2 regions of the Shewanella oneidensis MR-1 genome follow, and region 2 is predicted to be linked to the other one. Evidence: predicted binding sites of a transcription regulator. Region 2 holds the regulator's gene; the other holds the start of a gene.

Region 1 (3,427 bases), 1.8 Mb from region 2:
CAATCACACTAATGCCAAGGCTTCGAACCAGCTCCAAAATTTGTATTTGGTAGCGCACATCGAGGTGATTTGTGGGTTCATCTAAAATCAGTAGCAGTGGTTGTTGCACGATAGCGCGGGCAATCAGCGCCCGTTGTTTCTCGCCGCCCGAAAGCCGCTCATATTGCTGATGCAACTTATGACTAAGGCCAACCTTCTCAAGCGCTTTAATAATTTTGTCGCTATCACCGCTGGAATGGCTATCAAACATTCCTTTATGGGGCGTGAGTCCCATGGCAACCAGTTGCTCTGTGGTCATATCAAAATAGTGCGGCGTATCCTGCTGCACTACGGCCACTTTACAGGCAAATGCCTTGGGCGAAAGCTGACTAATATCCTGCGAAAACAAGCTGATCTGCCCCTGAGTCGGGCGAATAAAACGATATAGACAACGCAGTAAACTGGATTTACCCGCCCCGTTAGGGCCGATTAATCCCAGCATTTCACCGCGCTGCAGGGCAAAGTTAACCCCAGAGAGAATGGTTTTGCCTTCGATGGTCCAACTCAATTGGCTGACATTGAGTGCCACATCTTGGCTGACATTGAGTCCCACATGAGTTCGCGCCGCCGAAGGTTGCGCAACTGTTGATGTAACTGTTGATGTGGAAGGCTGCATTAAAAGCCACTCCCACAGGCATATTTTGTGTTGCCAAAACCCTGCTGCGCCATGGGCCACAGGGCGAGACGTATCAATATCATCTTCTGCTCCCTCGAGTCACCCGCTCGAGAACTAAGGCTGCACGCAGCGAAAACAGCAATAGGCAGGTCTCCTGACTTGTAGAAAAGAAGGTGCTAGGCTTTAGAATCTAGAATCTAGAATCTAGAATCTAGAATCTAGAATCTAGGCGCTTCTTTTAACTACTCACAGTTGCGGGTACAGTTCGGGCTGGCTGACGGGCAGCGCCCCGATTCCCTATTATATTTGGGTTGATCCGGCGTTTATGACCTTAATGCAATAGCATAGGTTAGCGCGAAATTCCCAACACCTATTTCTGCGACATTTAAGCTTAGCGAACAAAATGCGCTATCTCACTCAAACATCAAGGAAAAGCATTATCCTATATCTGGCTCATTAGGCAATGCCGTTTAAATCAGAAAATGTTCAACATCGCATTTGATGCTGATGCAAACCTCACTCACCATGGCCCGATGGCCAGTCTAAGCGCCAGTATCGAGTCCCTTGGTTATCTTCAAGTACATTGATAGTCACCAGCGCCGCCACGGGCAGGGTGAGCTGACTATAAAAACCCACGGCTTTCACCGCCCCCAACGCCCTCGCCATTAAATGACGGATCACCCCACCGTGGGTCACCACCCAAATATTGGCCGCAGTATCAGCTGCAGCATCGGCGGGTTTATCACCAAGGGGAAGGCACGCAAATGCTTGCTCGAGAATGGCCGCAATTGCGCGATCAACTCGGGCCTCAAAATCGGCCATCGTTTCACCCTTGGGCGGCGCTACAGCCCAAGGATCTTGCCAATAGGCCGCCATGCGCTCGCCATCCTGTTGATATAACTCATCGAGCAAGCGACCATCCCAATCGCCAAAATCCATTTCTTGTAGATCCTCCAGCAGGCTGACCTCAAGCGGCGAAGATGTTGGCGCAGCAAAGTTGTTTGAACTGATGCAGTTTGAACTGGCACTGGCGAAGCTTGAACTGACGGACGCGCTAGCATGCTTAGTCGCCAACACCTTGGCAAATTCAGCACAGCGCCTCGAGGTGGAGCTATAAATACCGTGGCACTCACAGACCTGCAAAGCGACTGCCGCCGACATCTGCCGCCAGCCCTTGGCACTTAAAGGCACATCAACGCGGCCACGTAAAATCGCCCCGCCCTCGCATTCCCCATGGCGCAACAGTAATAAGCGAACTTGTTTCATATATGCCTTTTAAAAATCTTAGGACCTAGACTCTAGATTCTAGATTCTCGCTCCTAATGACTTTCACCTTGCCCTGACAATCCGATGTCGCGTATTATGGACGTCTATACGTATAAATGTCCAAAACAAAACGAACGACATTCAATAATAAAATGCAATTTGCCGCAAAATTGCATACTTTTGGACTCAACTTAGCTGTAGTAAAGGTAATCATTTTATGGCGATATCACCCAATCGAGCGAGCCACACACTGGCAGACATTCGTAACCAGCTGTCGACGCGCATTCTGATCTTAGACGGTGCCATGGGCACGATGATCCAAGGCTACAAGCTGGAAGAAGCCGATTATCGCGGCGAGCGTTTCAAGGATTGGCATACCGATGTAAAGGGTAATAACGACCTGTTAGTCCTGACTCAGCCACATATTATCAAACAAATTCACACCGACTACTTATTAGCCGGTGCCGATATTATTGAAACCAATACCTTTAACGCCACCACTATCGCCATGGCCGATTATGACATGCAGTCATTGTCCGCCGAAATTAACCGCGAAGGCGCGCGCCTTGCGCGTGAGGCCTGTGATGCAATCGAACAGGCCACAGGCAAGCCACGTTACGTCGCTGGTGTGTTAGGGCCCACTAACCGTACCTGCTCTATCAGCCCCGATGTGAACGACCCTGGCTTTCGTAATATCCACTTCGATGAGTTAGTGACCGCTTACTGCGAATCGACCCGCGCGCTGATTGAGGGCGGTGCCGATATCATTATGGTCGAGACCATTTTCGATACCTTAAACGCCAAGGCAGCGCTATTTGCCATCGAAACCGTATTCGATGAACTGTTTGGCGCTAACTCGCCTGCGCGTTTGCCAGTGATGATCTCCGGCACCATTACCGATGCCTCGGGCCGTACCCTGACCGGACAAACCACCGAAGCCTTTTATAACTCCCTTCGCCATATCAAGCCGTTATCTATCGGCCTTAACTGCGCCCTTGGGCCAAAAGAGCTGCGTCCCTACGTTGAAGAACTGTCACGCATCGCCGAATGTTATGTGTCGGCGCACCCTAACGCAGGTTTACCAAACGAGTTTGGCGGTTACGATGAAACCCCAGAGGACATGGCCAAGGTTATCCAAGAATGGGCCCGTGAAGGCATGCTCAACATTATCGGCGGCTGCTGTGGTAGCACGCCCGAGCATATTAAGGTCATTCGTGAAGCCGTGGAGCAGTTTGCACCGCGCGTATTACCCGAGATCCCTGTCGCCTGTCGCCTCGCGGGTTTGGAACCGCTCACTATCGACGCCCAAACCCTGTTTGTGAACGTGGGCGAGCGCACTAACGTTACTGGCTCGGCCAAATTTTTAAAGCTGATTAAAGAAGGCAAGTTCGAGCAAGCGCTCGACGTCGCCCGTGAACAGGTAGAAAGCGGCGCGCAGATCATCGACATCAACATGGACGAAGGCATGCTTGATGGCGTGGAGATCATGCACAAGTTTTTAAACTT
Region 2 (3,427 bases):
CACTTCTGGTTGATTTTAATTAACTACAACTTCCAGTCAGTGATGGCGATTGGGGTATTAGCGCTGCTGGCTTACTCACCCTTGGCATTTGCCTACGCGATTTTAGTACTGCGTGACGATTTGCCAAAGTGGGGCTTAGGTTTCTTAGTGCCTATCGCTAAGCTGCTTATGCCCTTTAGAAAGCTGATTGAAGTGCTGTTGTTTGTCCTCGCCATTGGTGTGGGCGCTTACACTGGCTTCTTAATCTCGGCCATGAATGCCTATCCGATGCTAAACACTGCGGTATTGCCAGCACTGTTCTTGGTATCTGGTTTATCAGCGGGTGCGGCGGCCAATGCGGTGCTGGCACTGGTGATGTTCAAAACCGATAGTCACGACAAGACGTTAGCCAAAATGCATGGCTTAGAGCTACCAGTGATGGCAATCGAAATCATGTTCCTGTTTATGTTGTTCTGCGCCTTGTACTTTAAGGGCGGTGCGGCGGCTGCGGCGCTAGCATCACTCACCTCTGGCGTGTGGGCAAGCGTATTCTGGATTGGTGTCGTGGGGATTGGCTTTGGTGTGCCATTGCTGTTTATGCTGCTTCCCGCCGCGACTCGCCATACTAAGGGCGCAATGATTATGGTGGCCTGTGCCAGCTTAACCGGCGTGCTCGCGCTGAGACACTTTATTGTGTATGCGGGCCAAAGCTACTTAAACTAACGTATTGATGCTAGAACTAACGTATTGATGCTAGAGCAATAAGCATCACTTAAATGCGATTAAGTGATGCTCGAATGGATGAAAACTTGCATCCACACCAACAAAAAGCACCGTTAAACGGTGCTTTTTTATGGCAGCTATTTGCAGGGGATTATTGCGGTAATAACTCAATCACAGATTTGACCGTGAGCACTAAGGCGCTGATAGCGCAGAGGGCTAAGGTCGCCATTTTAGTTTTATGTTTATCAACACTGCCCACCAGTTTACCCGCCACGAGATAGCCTAACAATACCGAGGGCAATAGCATTAACGACAGCCAGAAGTGCTTGATTTCAAGTAGGCCCGTTATGCCAAGAATCGTCAAGGCAATGGCTGAACTAAAGATAAAGAAGGCCGATAGCGCCGCGCGAAACTGCGAAGCATCCTTACCCGCCAATAAAATCGCCATCGGTGGGCCACCAATGGCGGCAATATTGCCAAAGATCCCCGAGATAACGCCAGCCCCAAAGAGCGTGGTTTTGTTCACTGGTAAGCTAAATTTGTACAAACTGAGCACCACGGCAACCGTCACAATCGCGGCAATCGCCAGACCGAGAACTGGCTGCGGCGCAAACAGTAATAAGCTGGCACCGATAAAGCCACCGGGCACCCGACCTAGGAGCGCGTATTGCAAGCCATTGAATTCTAAATGGCCGCGTTCACGCAATAGGGTGAGTAGCGCGATGGAAAATCCCATCACAATCACGGGGGCGGGTACTAATTGGGGATCGACGATATACAGCAGCGGACTGGCGACCACGGCTAAGCCAAACCCAATCAGGCTCTGGGTGAGGGCACCTAAAAACACAATCACAGACGCGATGGCAAGCGTTTGTGGATCGATCAAGGAGAACATAGGATTCCATCAAAACAAAATAGGGATCGTTACTTTGCCGGATGGCATTAACGATCCCTAATAATTAGTTACGGCAGGGTTATGGACGCTTAAGCGTTATTCCATGTCTTCCCACTCGATCCCCATTTCGTCCATCAACCGCTTCGCTTCGGCGGGGATGCTGTCTGGGCACTCTTTCGACAGATCGGCATCATCAGGCAGAGGCTGGCCGGTGTAGGCATGCAAAAATGCTTCGCACAACAGTTCGCTATTGGTCGCATGGCGCAGGTTGTTGACCTGACGACGCGTACGTTCATCCGTGAGGACTTTTAGCACTTTGAGCGGAATAGACACAGTAATTTTCTTTACTTGTTCATTCTTCTTGCCATGTTCAGCATAGGGGCTGATGTATTCCCCATTCCATTCAGTCATTGACTCACCTGTTATAACGCTAAATTCGGGGCAGATTTTAAACCCTTACAGACTACAGTCAAATTATTGCTACTATTTCTGAGCGATTGCAAACAGATTTCTTTATGTTTAGACGTCTAAACGTCTTAACGCCTATTGACGATACCACTGGGCTTAGGTACATTTAGACGTCCAGACATCTCTTTGCGAACTTAGGAATTCCGATGACCGAAGGAAAATTAGTGACTGAGCGTCAATTAGCCACATTGGCAGTGCGTCAGGGTATCGAAAGCGATACTCAATATGGCGCCGTGGTGCCGCCAATTTACCTGTCGACGAATTACGCTTTCGATGGTCATAAAAATCCGCGCGAATTTGACTACAGTCGCTCCGGCAATCCGACTCGCAGTATTTTAGGCGATGCCTTAGCCAAGTTGGAAAAGGGCGCAACGGGTGTGGTGACTTGTACTGGTATGGCAGCCATTACCTTAGTGACCACTTTACTGGGCCCCGATGATTTACTGGTGGTGCCCCATGATTGTTACGGTGGCTCTTACCGTTTATTCACTAACTTGGCGAAAAAAGGCCAATTTAAATTGCTGGTGGTGGATCAAACCGACAACCAAGCGCTTGCGCAAGCCATCGCCCAGCAGCCTAAAATGGTGTGGATTGAAACCCCCTCTAACCCTTTGCTGCGAGTCGTCGATATTGAGGCTATCGCGAAGGCGAGCCATGGTGTGGGCGCGTTAGTGGTAGTGGACAACACTTTCCTGTCGCCGATTTTGCAGCAACCGCTATTGCTCGGCGCCGATATCGTTATCCACTCCACCACGAAATACATTAATGGCCATAGCGATGTGGTGGGCGGCGCGGTGATCGCCAAAGACCCCCAAATTGGTGAGACCTTACATTGGTGGTCAAATACCTTAGGCTTAACCGGTAGCGCGTTTGATAGTTATCAAACCCTGCGTGGCCTGCGTACTTTGGCCGTGCGCATTCGCGAGCACCAACGCAATGCTCAGCGTATTGTGGAGTTACTGAGTAACAGCCCTGTGGTCAGTAAAGTGTATTACCCAGGTCTTGCGGATCATCCTGGCCATGCCATTGCCGCCAAGCAACAAAAAGGCTTTGGCGCTATGCTGAGTTTTGAGCTTAAGGGCGGTGAGGCTGAAGTGGTCGCCTTTTTAGATGCGTTAAGTTTATTTAGCGTTGCCGAGAGTTTAGGTGGCGTTGAGAGTTTAGTGGCCGTGCCTGCGACCATGACCCACAGGGCGATGGAGCCGCAGGCGCGTTTTGAAGCTGGCATTAAAGACACCCTATTACGTTTGTCGGTTGGTATTGAAGATGCCGACGACTTAGTTGCAGATATTCAAGCAGGATTGGCCGCCGTAGCGGCTTGTCAGTAGAGGAATAATAGATGGCACGTTGTCACTTACATAA

Evidence for each region. Region 2 encodes MetJ, which represses methionine synthesis genes. Its sites were predicted from a motif close to TAGACGTCTAGACGTCTA; they were not measured.
Region 1: a site for MetJ is predicted at 2,019-2,036, ahead of metH (methionine synthase). Genes of this name have one in related genera too.

Annotation. Positions count from the first base shown of each region.
Region 1 is NC_004347.2:1,069,249-1,072,675, reverse strand. Features, by position in the region: gene SO_RS04810 (ABC transporter ATP-binding protein) at 1-655, opposite strand, end outside; cobalamin riboswitch at 783-1,005, opposite strand; gene SO_RS04805 (histidine phosphatase family protein) at 1,172-1,921, opposite strand; gene metH (methionine synthase) at 2,139-3,427, shown strand, end outside.
Region 2 is NC_004347.2:4,211,217-4,214,643, reverse strand. Features, by position in the region: gene nrfD (NrfD/PsrC family molybdoenzyme membrane anchor subunit) at 1-702, shown strand, start outside; gene SO_RS18850 (sulfite exporter TauE/SafE family protein) at 854-1,597, opposite strand; gene metJ (met regulon transcriptional regulator MetJ) at 1,694-2,008, opposite strand; gene metB (cystathionine gamma-synthase) at 2,230-3,393, shown strand; gene SO_RS18835 (bifunctional aspartate kinase/homoserine dehydrogenase II) at 3,405-3,427, shown strand, end outside.